DNA from 2 places in the Kitasatospora papulosa genome. Region 2 is predicted to be linked to the other one. Evidence: riboswitches for the same ligand, from Rfam matches in the RefSeq annotation. Region 2 holds a riboswitch; the other holds the start of a gene.
The links. Region 2 has a riboswitch for glycine ahead of gcvP (aminomethyl-transferring glycine dehydrogenase). Riboswitches for the same ligand answer to the same signal wherever they lie in the genome.

Region 1: linked by a shared signal. The riboswitch ahead of gcvT (glycine cleavage system aminomethyltransferase GcvT) and the one ahead of gcvP (aminomethyl-transferring glycine dehydrogenase) in region 2 are both predicted to bind glycine.

Annotation. Positions count from the first base shown of each region.
Region 1 covers NZ_CP108452.1:2,240,363-2,246,526, reverse strand. Annotated here, with positions in the region: gene glyA (serine hydroxymethyltransferase) at 1-1,006, opposite strand, end outside; gene gcvH (glycine cleavage system protein GcvH) at 1,025-1,402, opposite strand; gene gcvT (glycine cleavage system aminomethyltransferase GcvT) at 1,494-2,609, opposite strand; glycine riboswitch at 2,752-2,849, opposite strand; gene OG362_RS09220 (AAA family ATPase) at 3,025-3,732, shown strand; gene OG362_RS09215 (enhanced serine sensitivity protein SseB) at 3,919-4,695, shown strand; gene OG362_RS09210 (enhanced serine sensitivity protein SseB C-terminal domain-containing protein) at 4,933-5,685, shown strand; gene OG362_RS09205 (ABC transporter permease) at 6,042-6,164, shown strand, end outside.
Region 2 covers NZ_CP108452.1:6,274,880-6,281,043, reverse strand. Annotated here, with positions in the region: gene gcvP (aminomethyl-transferring glycine dehydrogenase) at 1-2,532, opposite strand, end outside; glycine riboswitch at 2,726-2,821, opposite strand; gene OG362_RS27595 (PRC-barrel domain-containing protein) at 2,954-3,325, shown strand; gene OG362_RS27590 (DNA polymerase IV) at 3,247-4,710, opposite strand; gene OG362_RS27585 (MerR family transcriptional regulator) at 4,785-5,402, opposite strand; gene OG362_RS27580 (bifunctional nuclease family protein) at 5,572-6,045, opposite strand; gene ftsR (transcriptional regulator FtsR) at 6,099-6,164, opposite strand, start outside.

The DNA of each region.
Region 1 (6,164 bases), 4.0 Mb from region 2:
CGGCCTGCTGGCCGTCCAGCTCCGAGTTGCGCAGGTCGACCAGGACCAGGTGGACGTCCGTACCGCCGGAGAGCACGGAGACGCCCACCTCGGTGACGTCCGGCTGCACCAGACGCTCGGCCAGGATGCGGGCGCCGTCCAGGGTGCGCTGCTGGCGCTCCTTGAACTCCTCGCCCGCCGCGATCTTGAAGGAGACCGCCTTGGCCGCGATCACGTGCTCCAGCGGGCCGCCCTGCTGACCGGGGAAGACCGCCGAGTTGATCTTCTTGGCGAGCTCCTGCGTCGACAGGATCACGCCACCGCGCGGACCGCCGAGGGTCTTGTGCGTGGTGGTCGTGACGACGTGGGCGTGCGGCACCGGGTTGGGGTGCAGACCGGCGGCGACCAGGCCCGCGAAGTGCGCCATGTCGACCATCAGGTACGCGCCGACCTCGTCCGCGATACGGCGGAAGGCGGCGAAGTCCAGCTGGCGCGGGTAGGCGGACCAGCCCGCCACGATGAGCTTCGGCTTCGACTCCTTGGCGAGGCGCTCGACCTCGGCCATGTCCACGACGCCGGTGTCGTCGACGTGGTACGGGACCACGTCGTAGAGCTTGCCGGAGAAGTTGATCTTCATGCCGTGGGTCAGGTGACCGCCGTGGGCCAGGTTGAGACCCATGATCGTGTCGCCCGGCTTCAGCAGCGCGAACATCGCGGCGGCGTTGGCCTGCGCACCCGAGTGCGGCTGGACGTTCGCGGCCTCGGCGCCGAAGAGCGCCTTGATCCGGTCGATCGCGATCTGCTCGACCACGTCGACGTGCTCGCAGCCACCGTAGTAGCGGCGGCCGGGGTAGCCCTCGGCGTACTTGTTGGTGAGGACGGAGCCCTGCGCCTCCATGACCGCGACGGGAGCGAAGTTCTCCGACGCGATCATCTCGAGGGTGGACTGCTGGCGGTGGAGCTCGGCGTCGACGGCGGCGGCGACGTCCGGGTCCAGCTCGTGGAGGGAGGAGTTGAGAAGCGACATCAGTGGGTCCCTAAGGTCTCAGTTGCCGGAGAACGCGGTGTACTCGTCGGCGGAGAGAAGGTCGTTCGGCTCCTCCGCGACGCGCACCTTGAACAGCCAGCCGCCCTCGAAGGGAGCGGAGTTCACCAGCGAGGGGTCGTCCACGACGTCCTGGTTGGCCGCGGTCACCTCGCCGGTCACCGGCGAGTACAGGTCGCTGACCGACTTGGTCGACTCCAGCTCACCGCAGGTCTCGCCCGCGGTCACCGTGTCGCCGACCTCCGGGAGCTGGGCGTAGACGACGTCACCGAGCGCGTTGGCCGCGAACTCGGTGATCCCGACCGTGGCCACACCGTCCTCGAGGGCCGACAGCCACTCGTGCTCCTTGCTGTACCGCAGCTGCTGGGGGTTGCTCATGACCTGAATTCTCCTGTACGCGGGGGAGTGCTGATGAACGGTGGTCTTACGGTGTGAGACACGAATGCGTCACGTGCGGCGGTGCTCCGCCTCACTTGCGGCGCTTGTAGAAGGGCAGCGCCACGACCTCGTACGGCTCGTGCGTGCCCCGGATGTCGACGCCGACACCCTCGGTGCCGGGCGCGGCGTACGCCGCGTCCACGTAGGCCATGGCGATCGGCTTGCCCAGGGTGGGCGACGGCGCGCCGGAGGTGACCTCGCCGACGACGTTCCCGCCGGCCACGACGGGATACCCGGCACGCGGCACCCTGCGGCCCTCGGCGACCAGGCCGACGAGCTTGCGCGGCGGGGTCGTCTCCGCACGCTCGGCGGCGGCGGACAGCGCCTCGCGGCCGACGAAGTCGCCCTCCTTCTCGAACTTCACGACCCGGCCCAGACCCGCGTCGAAGGGCGTCAGCGCGGTGGTCAGCTCGTGCCCGTAGAGCGGCATGCCCGCCTCCAGGCGGAGCGTGTCGCGGCAGGAGAGCCCGCAGGGGATCAGGCCGTACGGCGCGCCGGCCTCCGTCAGGGCCTTCCATAGCTGCTCGGCGTGCTCGGGGGCCACGAAGAGCTCGAAGCCGTCCTCGCCCGTGTAACCGGTGCGGGCGATGAGCGCCGGCACGCCGGCGACCGTTCCAGGGAGCCCGGCGTAGTACTTCAGTCCGTCCAGGTCGGCATCCGTGACCGACTTCAGTACGGCGGGCGAGTCGGGACCCTGGACGGCGAGCAGCGCGTACGCGTCGCGGTCGTCCCGCACCTCGGCGTCGAAGCCGCCGACGCGCGTGGTGAGGGTGTCCAGGACCAGCTGGGCGTTGCCCGCGTTGGCGACGACCATGAACTCGGTGTCGGCCAGGCGGTAGACGATCAGGTCGTCCAGGATGCCGCCGTCCTCCGCGACGATCATCGTGTAGCGGGCCCTGCCCTCGCCGACGGTGGCGATGTTGCCGACCAGCGCGTAGCTCAGGAAGGCCGCCGCCTGCGGGCCGGTGACGGTGATCTCGCCCATGTGCGACAGGTCGAACAGCCCGGCCCGGGTACGCACGGCGTGGTGCTCGTCGCGCTCGCTGGCGTACCGCAGCGGCATGTCCCAGCCGGCGAAGTCGGTCATGGTCGCGCCCAGGGACCGATGCAGGGCATCGAGGGCGGTGAGACGGGGGGCAGTGCTCATGGACATGGCTCCAGGGCATGACGACAGGGGGTGGTTCCCTCCCCATCTGTCATCGGAACCTGAGAGGTTCGCCGAGAGCCCCTGAAAGGGTCCGGCTTGCACCTTGGGTGGGGCCGCGCAGCGGCCCGCTTTTCAGATCTGCCTCATCCACGCGGTACGGGGCCTGAGAGATTCAAGGGAGGAACTTGCTCCTTCGGCGCCCGGCGCACACGGTGACCGGGACTCTCCCGCGCGGATTCAAACGGCCGGTATGCAGTTGGCGGGGTCATCATCGCACGCATTGCGGGAGAGTGGGGGCGTCCCGGTCCGTACGGGTGCCGGTCCCGACACGTGCGGCCGGAAGCGGTTGTGCCGCATTACCTTTTCTTTACACTTCTTGAGCAGGTCGGTGGGTGACTCGGCAGGGGGAATGGCGATGACGTCGCAGCGCTACGCGACGACTGCGGGGGCGGGGAGCGGTGCGATGCCCCAGCAGTCCGGCGCGCCCGCACGCGAGCTGGTGGACGGGGACGCTCCGGTGGTGCGCGACCTGCGGGGCCGGGGCCCTCTGGGGCCGCGCAGCCTGGACTTCGCGCCGGGGGACGTGGTGGTGGTCTCGGGGCTGCCCGGCAGCGGGAAGTCCACGCTGATCCGGCGCGCGGCCAGGGACCACGCGATCGACTCCCAGGACACCAGGGACCGCTGGGAGGCCGCCGTGCCCGGCTTACTCCCGTACGCCCTCTACCGTCCGCTGGTGCGCGCCGCGCACTACGCGGGCCTGTTGCGGACGCTGCGCGCGGGCGGCCCGGTCGTCGTCCACGACTGCGGGACGCAGGCATGGGTGCGGCGCTGGCTGGCGCGCGAGGCCCGGCGCCGGGGCAGCGCCCTCCGTCTCGTCCTGCTCGACGTCACCCCCCAGGTCGCCAGGCAGGGGCAGCGGGAGCGTGGCCGCGGGGTGTCCGGCTACGCCTTCGCCCGGCACCGGCGCGCGGTCGGCCGGCTGCTGCGCGACACGGAGAGCGGGCTGCTGCCGCCGGGGTGCTCCTCGGCGGTGCTGCTCGACCGGGAGACGGCGGCGGCGATCGGCCTGATCTCCTTTCCGGAGCCGCTGCCCCCCGCGGGCGTAGTCCCGGCTCCGTCCTGAGACGGCGGGGCTGACCTGAGGCGTCACCGTTCGCACACGCACAGTTCGCGCCCCTGCGGCGGGCCGTCCGGAATCTGGACGGCCCGATGGGCCCGGCCACAGCTCCCGCCTGCGGCACTGCCCTCGCGGTGCGAGCCGGTCTAAGGTTTCAGCCGCACAGCATGGCGAGAAAGGGACACAGACACCGTGGAGATTCCGGCTCAGGGCCAGGACCCGTCGTATCCGTCGCAGGGATGGCCGGCCAACGAGCTCGAGGAGACGCTCGGCGCCTCGATCGGCGTGCCCGGGGCGGGCGGACGACTGGTCGAGGTCCTCGGACGCAGTCATGTCTGGGTGCCGCTGCCGAACGGCGGGGGCCCCGACAGCATCGGCCTCGACCTGCCGACGGTCGACATCGAAGGCGGCGCGTACGTCCCCGTGTTCAGCTCCGAGGCGCAGTTCCTCCAGTGCGTCGGCACCCATCTCTCCTTCACCGTCGCGCCCGCGCGCGAGTTCGCCCGTGGGCTGCCCCCGCAGCTCGGCATCGCGGTCAACCCGGGCGGTGCCGTCGGCGTACCCCTGCCGCCGGCCGCCGTCGCCGAACTCTGCCGCGCCGGGCGCACCCCGCTCGACGGTCCCGCGAGCGGAGGCAGGGTGCGGCTGTACGAGCCGGACTGGAAGGAGGACCCCGTGGACTTCCTCTCCGCGGTGTCCGCCGAGTTCCAGGAAACCGGAGTGGTGAGCACCGCGCGCCGGGTGCTGGCCAGCATCGAGGGCGACAGCCCCGCCCTCTTCGTCGGCGTCGAGTTCGCCGTACGGGAGGCCGCGGAGCAGAGCGTTCCGCTGGACGCCCTGGGGCGCGCGCTGGGCCGGGTCCAGGTGCCCTGGCCGGTCAATCTCGTCCTGCTCGACGTGGCACAGGACCCGGTCGGTGACTGGATGCTGGAGAAGGTCCGTCCGTTCTACCGGCGCGACGGGTACTGACGGCGGGACCCGTGGCGTCGAGCCGGTGTCGTGGGCGGCGCATAAGCTGGTTGGATGACGAGGCTGCCCCGTGTGCCCGGGAGCGGCGCCACAACACCGTGAAGCAGAACAGCGGATCGAAGAGGGGCGGGACCCAGAGTGAGTGCGTCAGGCATGGGGGCGGCCGGTGGGGTGTCCCCCGCTCATGGGGGTCCCACCGCTCAGGCGAAGCCGGGAGCCCGGGGAGATGTCGAGCACATGCTCCGCCAGGTGGCCCCCGGGCGCCTCGACTCGTACGAGGCGCTGCTGAGGTCCCTGGCGGACGGCCAGGTCTGGATGCTGCTCTGGCACGGCACGGCGGGCTCCCCCGACGCCCAGTACGGCAACATGGAGGTCGAGGGCCTCGGGTACGCCCCGTGCGTGACCTCCGCGCAGGAGCTCTCCGCCAGCGGCTGGAACCGGGCCCACGAGCTGACCACCGGCCGTGACATCGCCCGTTCCCTCTTCCCCGACCGCTGGGGCATCTGGCTCAACCCGCACGCCCCCGGCGGCGGCGTGGGCATCCCCTGGCTGGATCTGCGCCGCATCGCCACCGGCCTCGACCGGATGCCCGCGGGGCCGCTCCGGCTCACCGAACCCGCCGTCGAGATCCCGCAGTTCTACGCCCTGCTGTCGCAGAACGCCCATCGCACCCCCGCCGTCCGGGCCCTGCGCCGCGCGTGGGTCCAGCCCGCACTCGGTGTCCCGTACCTCGCGATCGGGCTCGACCTCTACGACACCGGACGGCCGTCCGTCGACGCGGTCCGCGCGATGATGCAGCAGTCGATCGGCGTCGTCCCCGACGGGCTGCCCGTCTCGACCGTCTCCCTGTCCGACGAGTACGACCCCGTCGCGATGTGGCTGAACGCCAACGCCCGGCCGTTCTACGACCGCGAGGCGCACGTCCAGGCGCCCCCGGCACCCGGATACGGCTACCCGCCGGCCACCGGCACCGCCCCGCACGTCTACTGACGACACGTCAGCCGTGCGGAACCGCCGAGGGTAATTGGTGGCTTGTTCCATGCAGTTGGGCGTCATGTCCGTAATCACGGATTAGTGACCGAGAGGTCCGCTCACGAAGCATGGTTGTCCGGATAACGGAAGCCCCTTGGCAGCATCACGTTTATGCAAACATTCCCCGTCAGGTCTGGCGGGTGATCGCAAAGTGGTTGAAGACTCCTGGCAGCAGGTGGTCCATGCCCGGCGCGACCCTCTTTCAAACAGGGTCTCTTCGGCCGCACATCGCCACTTGTGTCACATTTCGTAAGAGCCGCTACAGCGGCGGTTCACAGGCCGGCCACCGTCGGCCGAGAGGGGTCTCCAACGCAATGACGGCACCGATCGAGACCACCCGGGCGGACGCGCAGCCCGAGACGGTGCTGGAAGGCGCCGGACGTAAGGAGATCGAGGGCCGTTCGCTCGGCCGAATCGCCTGGACGCGCTTCAAGCGG
Region 2 (6,164 bases):
GTGGAAGCCGTAGTCGATCAGCCGCTTGGCGATGTCGTCGATGCTGACGCCGGTCGCCTTCGAGATCGGACGCAGGTCGATGATGCACTCGTGCGCGACGAGACCGGCCGGCCCGTTGTACAGGACCGGGAAGTGCGGTTCGAGACGCTTGGCGATGTAGTTGGCCGCGAGTACGGCGACCTGCGTCGCCCGCTTCAGCCCCTCGCCCCCCATCAGGCGTACGTACGCCCAGGAGATCGGCAGGATACCCGCGGAGCCCCACGGAGCGGCCGAGATCGGCCCGACGCCGGTGTCGGGGCCCGCAGCGGGCTGCAGCGGGTGGTTGGGCAGGTACGGCGCCAGGTGGGCGCGCACTCCGACCGGGCCGACGCCGGGGCCGCCGCCGCCGTGCGGGATGCAGAAGGTCTTGTGCAGGTTCAGGTGGGACACGTCGCCACCGAAATGGCCCGGCTTGGCGAGACCGACCAGCGCGTTGAGGTTGGCACCGTCCACGTACACCTGGCCGCCGGCGTCGTGCACCTCGCCGCAGATGTCGGCGACGTGCTCCTCGAAGACGCCGTGCGTGGAGGGGTACGTGATCATGAGGACGGCGAGCTCGTCGCGGTGCTTCGCGATCTTGGCCCGGAGATCCTCTATGTCGACCTCGCCGTCGTCGGCGGTCTTCACCACGACGACCTTCATGCCCGCCATGACGGCGCTCGCGGCGTTGGTGCCGTGCGCGGAGGACGGGATCAGGCAGACGGTGCGGCCGTCGTCCCCGTTGGCGCGGTGGTACGCGCGGACGGCCAGCAGTCCGGCGAACTCGCCCTGCGAGCCGGCGTTGGGCTGGATGGAGACGGCGTCGTACCCGGTGACCTCGGCGAGACGCTCCTCCAGCTCGCGGATCAGGGTGAGGAAGCCCTGCGCCTGCTCGGCCGGCGCGAAGGGGTGCAGCGCGCCGAACTCGGGCCAGGTGATCGACTCCATCTCGGCGGTCGCGTTGAGCTTCATTGTGCAGGAGCCGAGAGGGATCATGCCGCGGTCCAGCGCGTAGTCGCGGTCGGCGAGCTTGCGCAGGTAGCGCAGCATCGCCGTCTCGGAGCGGTGCCGGTGGAAGACCGGGTGGGTGAGCACCGCGTCGGTGCGCAGCAGACCCTCGGGCAGCGCGTCGGCGGTCGCGGCATCGAGCGCCTCGATGTCGCCACCGGCTCCGAAGGCGGCCCAGACGGCGGCGATCTGCGTACGGGTGGTGGTCTCGTCACACGCGACGGAGACGTGGTCGGCGTCGACCAGGCGCAGGTTCACCCCGCGCCCGCGCGCGGCGGCGACCACGTCGGCGGCGGCGCCGGGGGCACGGACGGTCAGGGTGTCGAAGTACGCGTCGTGCACGACCTCGGTCCCGGCCGCCCGCAGTCCCTCGGCCAGGATCGCGGCGAACCGGTGGGTACGCCGGGCGATCGTCCGCAGCCCGTCGGGACCGTGGTAGACGGCGTACATGCCGGCCATGACGGCGAGCAGCACCTGCGCGGTGCAGATGTTGCTGGTCGCCTTCTCACGGCGGATGTGCTGCTCGCGGGTCTGCAGCGCCAGCCGGTAGGCCTTGTCGCCGTCGGCGTCGACGGACACCCCGACGAGGCGGCCGGGCAGGCTGCGGGCGAACTTCTCGCGTACGGCCATGAACCCGGCGTGCGGTCCGCCGAAGCCCATGGGGACGCCGAACCGCTGTGTGGTGCCCACGGCGATGTCCGCGCCCAGTTCGCCAGGGGAGGTGAGCAGGGTCAGGGCCAGCAGGTCGGCCGCGACGGACACGATCGCGCCCAGCTCGTGCGCCTGCTCGATGACGGGCTTGATGTCGCGTACGGCACCGGAGGCGCCCGGGTACTGGAGCAGCACGCCGAAGACGCCGCGCTCGGCGATCTCCGAGGGGATGCCCTCGGAGAGGTCGGCCACGACGACCTCGACACCGGTCGGCTCCGCGCGGGTCTCGATCACCGCGACGGTCTGCGGCAGGGTGTCGGCGTCGACCAGGAAGACGCCGTCCTTCACCTTGCCGACCCGCCGCGCCAGGGCCATGGCCTCGGCCGCGGCCGTGCCCTCGTCGAGGAGCGAGGCGCCGGATGTCGGCAGCCCGGTGAGGTCGGCGACCATCGTCTGGAAGTTGAGCAGGGCCTCGAGCCGGCCCTGGGAGATCTCCGGCTGGTACGGCGTGTACGCCGTGTACCAGGCGGGATTCTCCATGACGTTGCGCAGGATCACCGGCGGGGTGAACGTGCCGTAGTAGCCGAGACCGATCATCGGTGCGAGCACCTGGTTGCGGTCGGCGAGGCTGCGCAGCTCGGCCAGGACCTCTGCCTCGGTGCGCGCCTCGGGGAGGTTCAGAGCCTCCGCGCTCTTGATCACATCGGGCACCGCGGCTGCGGTGAGCTCGTCGAGTGAGCCGTAGCCGACCTGGGCGAGCATCTTCGCCTGAGCCCCGGCATCGGGCCCGATGTGGCGCTGCTCGAACGGAATGCCCTGCTCCAGCTGGGAGAGCGGAGTGCGACGGGGGGTCATGATGGAGGCCTCCTGGTCTGCCACGACCTGCGAGGGGCGCCACGGCGTGGCTGCCCGAACGGCCTCCCCCTCTGTCATCTCGACCTGAGAGCTTCACCGGCGCGCCCCGGGGCGTACCGGCTTTCACCGTCGGTGAGGGCGGGGCCCGTCGCGGCGTGTGCCGTACGGATTCCGACCTGCTTTCCAGAGTGACCTCGTCCGTGCGGTACGGGGGCCTGAGAGATTCCGGGGAGGAGTTGCTCCTTCGGCGCCTCCGGATCTCTCCGGAGGACTCTCCCGCACAGGGTCAGCAGCCGTGTTCCAGCCTACCAGCGGGGTCGGCGCGGGCCGTCTCGAGTGGCCGACGACCCGGATGTGGCCTTTCGTAGAGCTGGTGGAGCAGCCGCGACCACCTGATGCAGTCGTGACCAGTGGAGGCACCGTGCAGACCGACATCGATCCGCGCAGCCTGATCGGCCGCAAGGCCTTCGACCGTCAAGGTGCCAAGATCGGGACGGTGGACGAGGTCTACCTCGACGACGCCACCGGGGTGCCCGAGTGGGCCGCCGTGCGCACCGGCCTCTTCACCAGGGACGCGTTCGTCCCTCTGGAGCCGAGCGAGTTCGTCGACGGCGCCCTCCTGATCCCGTTCGACCGGACCCTGATCAAGGACGCCCCCGACTTCGGAGTGGGCCGTCATCTGTCCCCCGAACAGGAACTGCAGCTCTACCGCCACTACGGGCTGGACTCCTCCCCCTCCTCCGAAACGGGTCCCGACAGGGACTTCGGCAGGCTGGCGGGCCAGGAGGAGTAGTCCTCCGGGTCACGCACCAGGGGCAGCGGGTCGGCGGGCCGCAGTTCGGGGTCGTCGACCCGGAACGTGCGTACCCGGCCGGGCGGCGACCACGGCTCCTCGAAGCGCACGGTGACGCGGCCGACGCCACTGCCCTGCACCCAGCCGTGCCCGTGGACGTCGTGCCGTACGTCGTGTCCGGCCGGCCAGCGCCTGGCGGCCGGCTGTTCCTCGCCCTCCCGGTCGTCCGCCCCCGTCGCCCCGCCCTCGGCAGCGTCCCGGTCGTCCGGGGGGACGTCGGCCGCCGCGGCTTCCCCGGCGGCGTGCTCCGCGTCGGCGGCCTGTGCGAAGAGGTCCTCCTGTGTGAAGTCCGCCAGTCCTGTGACGCCGACCCCGAGCAGCCGGACCCCGCCCGTCGTGTCCACGGCCTCCAGAAGCCGCGCAGCGGCCTCCCTGACGACCGTGGGGTCGTCGGTGGGCCCACGCAGCGTCTCGGACCTGGTGAGCGTGGAGAAGTCGTAGCGGCGCACCTTGAGGACGACGGTCCGCCCGGACCGCCCCGCGCCTCGCAGCCGCTGCACGCACCGGGACGCGAGCCGCTCCACCTCCGTCCTGACGCGCACCCGGTCGTGCAGGTCGACGTCGAAGGTGTCCTCGACCGAGACCGACTTGGCGTCCCGCTCGGCGACGACGGGACGGTCGTCGTGGCCCAGCGCCATGCGGTGGAGCGCGACGCCGTGGGCCCTGCCGAGCAGGCGTACGAGCTCCGCCTCGCCCGCGTCCGCCAGGTGACTGACGACGGTCATTCCGGCGCGGCGCAGATGGTCGCCGGTGGCGGGGCCCACGCCCGGGAGGATGCGCACGGACATGGGGGCCAGGAGCTCGCGCTCGGTGCCCGGCTCGATCAGCATCAGCCCGTCCGGTTTCGCCTCCTCGGAGGCGATCTTGGCCAGCATCTTGGAGCCGGCGAGGCCGACCGAACCGCTGAGTCCCGTGACGGCCCGGATCACGGCGCGGAGCTGCTCACCGACCGCACGGGCGGACATCGAGTCCTCGGCGACCCCGCCGGCCTCCAGGTCGACGAACGCCTCGTCCAGGCTGAGCGGCTCGACGAGCGGTGACAGCCGCCCGAGCAGCTCCATCACCTGGTCGCTCACCGTCCGGTAGAGCGCGAACCGCGGGACGAGATACGCCGCGTTGGGCGCGAGCCGCCTCGCCTGGGCCATCGGCATCGCCGAATGCACCCCGAGCCGCCGCGCCTCGTACGACGCGGTGGCGACCACGCCGCGCATCCCCAGGCCGCCCACCACCACCGGCTTCCCACGCAGGCTGGGCTTCGCCGCCTGCTCCGCAGAGGCGTAGAAGGCATCCATGTCGAGATGCAGGATGGTGGGCGCGGCTCTCACACGGACCGATGCTGCCTTACGCCACTGACAACCGCGCAGCCCGGCACACGCTCCGCGCCGTCGGACCCGGTGGTTCAGCCCGCGCGGTTGCGCCGCCGCGCCAGTTCGTCGGCCGGGTTGTGGCCGACGAGGGTCTCCCCGGTGTCCACACGCTCACCGTGGAGCTGGGACAGCGCCGCGTCGACATCCCGCCAGACGACACCGACGGCGATGCCGAAGACTCCCTGGCCACCCTGGAGCAGACTGACGACCTCGTCGGGCGAGGAGCACTCGTAGACGGTCGCCCCGTCACTCATCAGGGTCATCCGCTCGAGATCCGTGAACCCGCGTGCCCTCAGGTGCTGGACTGTGGTGCGGATGTTCTGCAGAGCGACCCCCGTGTCCAGGAACCGCTTGACGATCTTGAGGAGAACCACGTCCCGGAAACTGTAGAGACGCTGTGTGCCCGAGCCGTACGCAGGACGCACGCTCGGTTCCACGAGCCCCGTACGCGCCCAGTAGTCGAGCTGCCGGTAGGTGATTCCCGCCGCCGCGCACGCCGTCGGCCCCCGGTAGCCGATGTCCCCTGTTCCTGCCGCACCGTCCGCTGCCACCACAGCCGGCTGAACCGGCTGTCTGATGGAGTGGTCGGCCGCACCACCGTGCTGCCGGTACGGCCCACCCGCAGCCGTACCGTCGCCGCTACTTCTCACGCCGACCTCCGTCCTAGACCTGCCACCTCGAAGGTAGGCAGTCACCAGGGGTGCGTCAACGATCGCCACACTCGGCACGCCGAGTGATAATCACCCTGAGGGTGGTTTCCCGTGACTGAAATCCGGGAACGGCTTGTCGGATGCGCTGACGCCGGCCCTCGCCGGACGGTCACTGGCTGTTGGTACCGAAGTCCTCCGGCGAGATCTGGTCGAGGAACTCGCGGAACTTCTCCACCTCGTCCTCCTGCTCGTCGGGGATGGCGATGCCCGCGTCGTCGAGGACCCCGTCACTGCCGTAGATCGGCGTGCCGGTGCGCAAGGCGAGCGCTATGGCGTCGGACGGACGCGCGCTCACCTCGACCCCGCTGGCGAAGACCAGCTCCGCGTAGAAGACCCCTTCCCTGAGGTCCGTGATGCGGACCTCGGTGAGCTCCTGGCCGACGGCCTCGAGCACATCCTTGAAGAGATCATGGGTCAGCGGCCTGGCCGGAGCCATGCCCTGCTGGGCGAAGGCGATCGCGGTCGCTTCCCCAGGGCCGATCCAAATAGGGAGGTACCGGTCGCCTCCCACTTCACGCAGGAGCACGATCGGTTGGTTGGAGGGCATTTCCACCCGGACACCCACAACGTCGAGCTCGTTCACACAGCAACCCTAGGACGTGCCCGCCATGTTTGGATAGTCGGGATCCTCCGCCCTCAGTGGAAGCCGGCTTTCAGAGCCGTCTGCACGAGCGCGGCGTGGAGCCGGACGGAGAGGTCCGC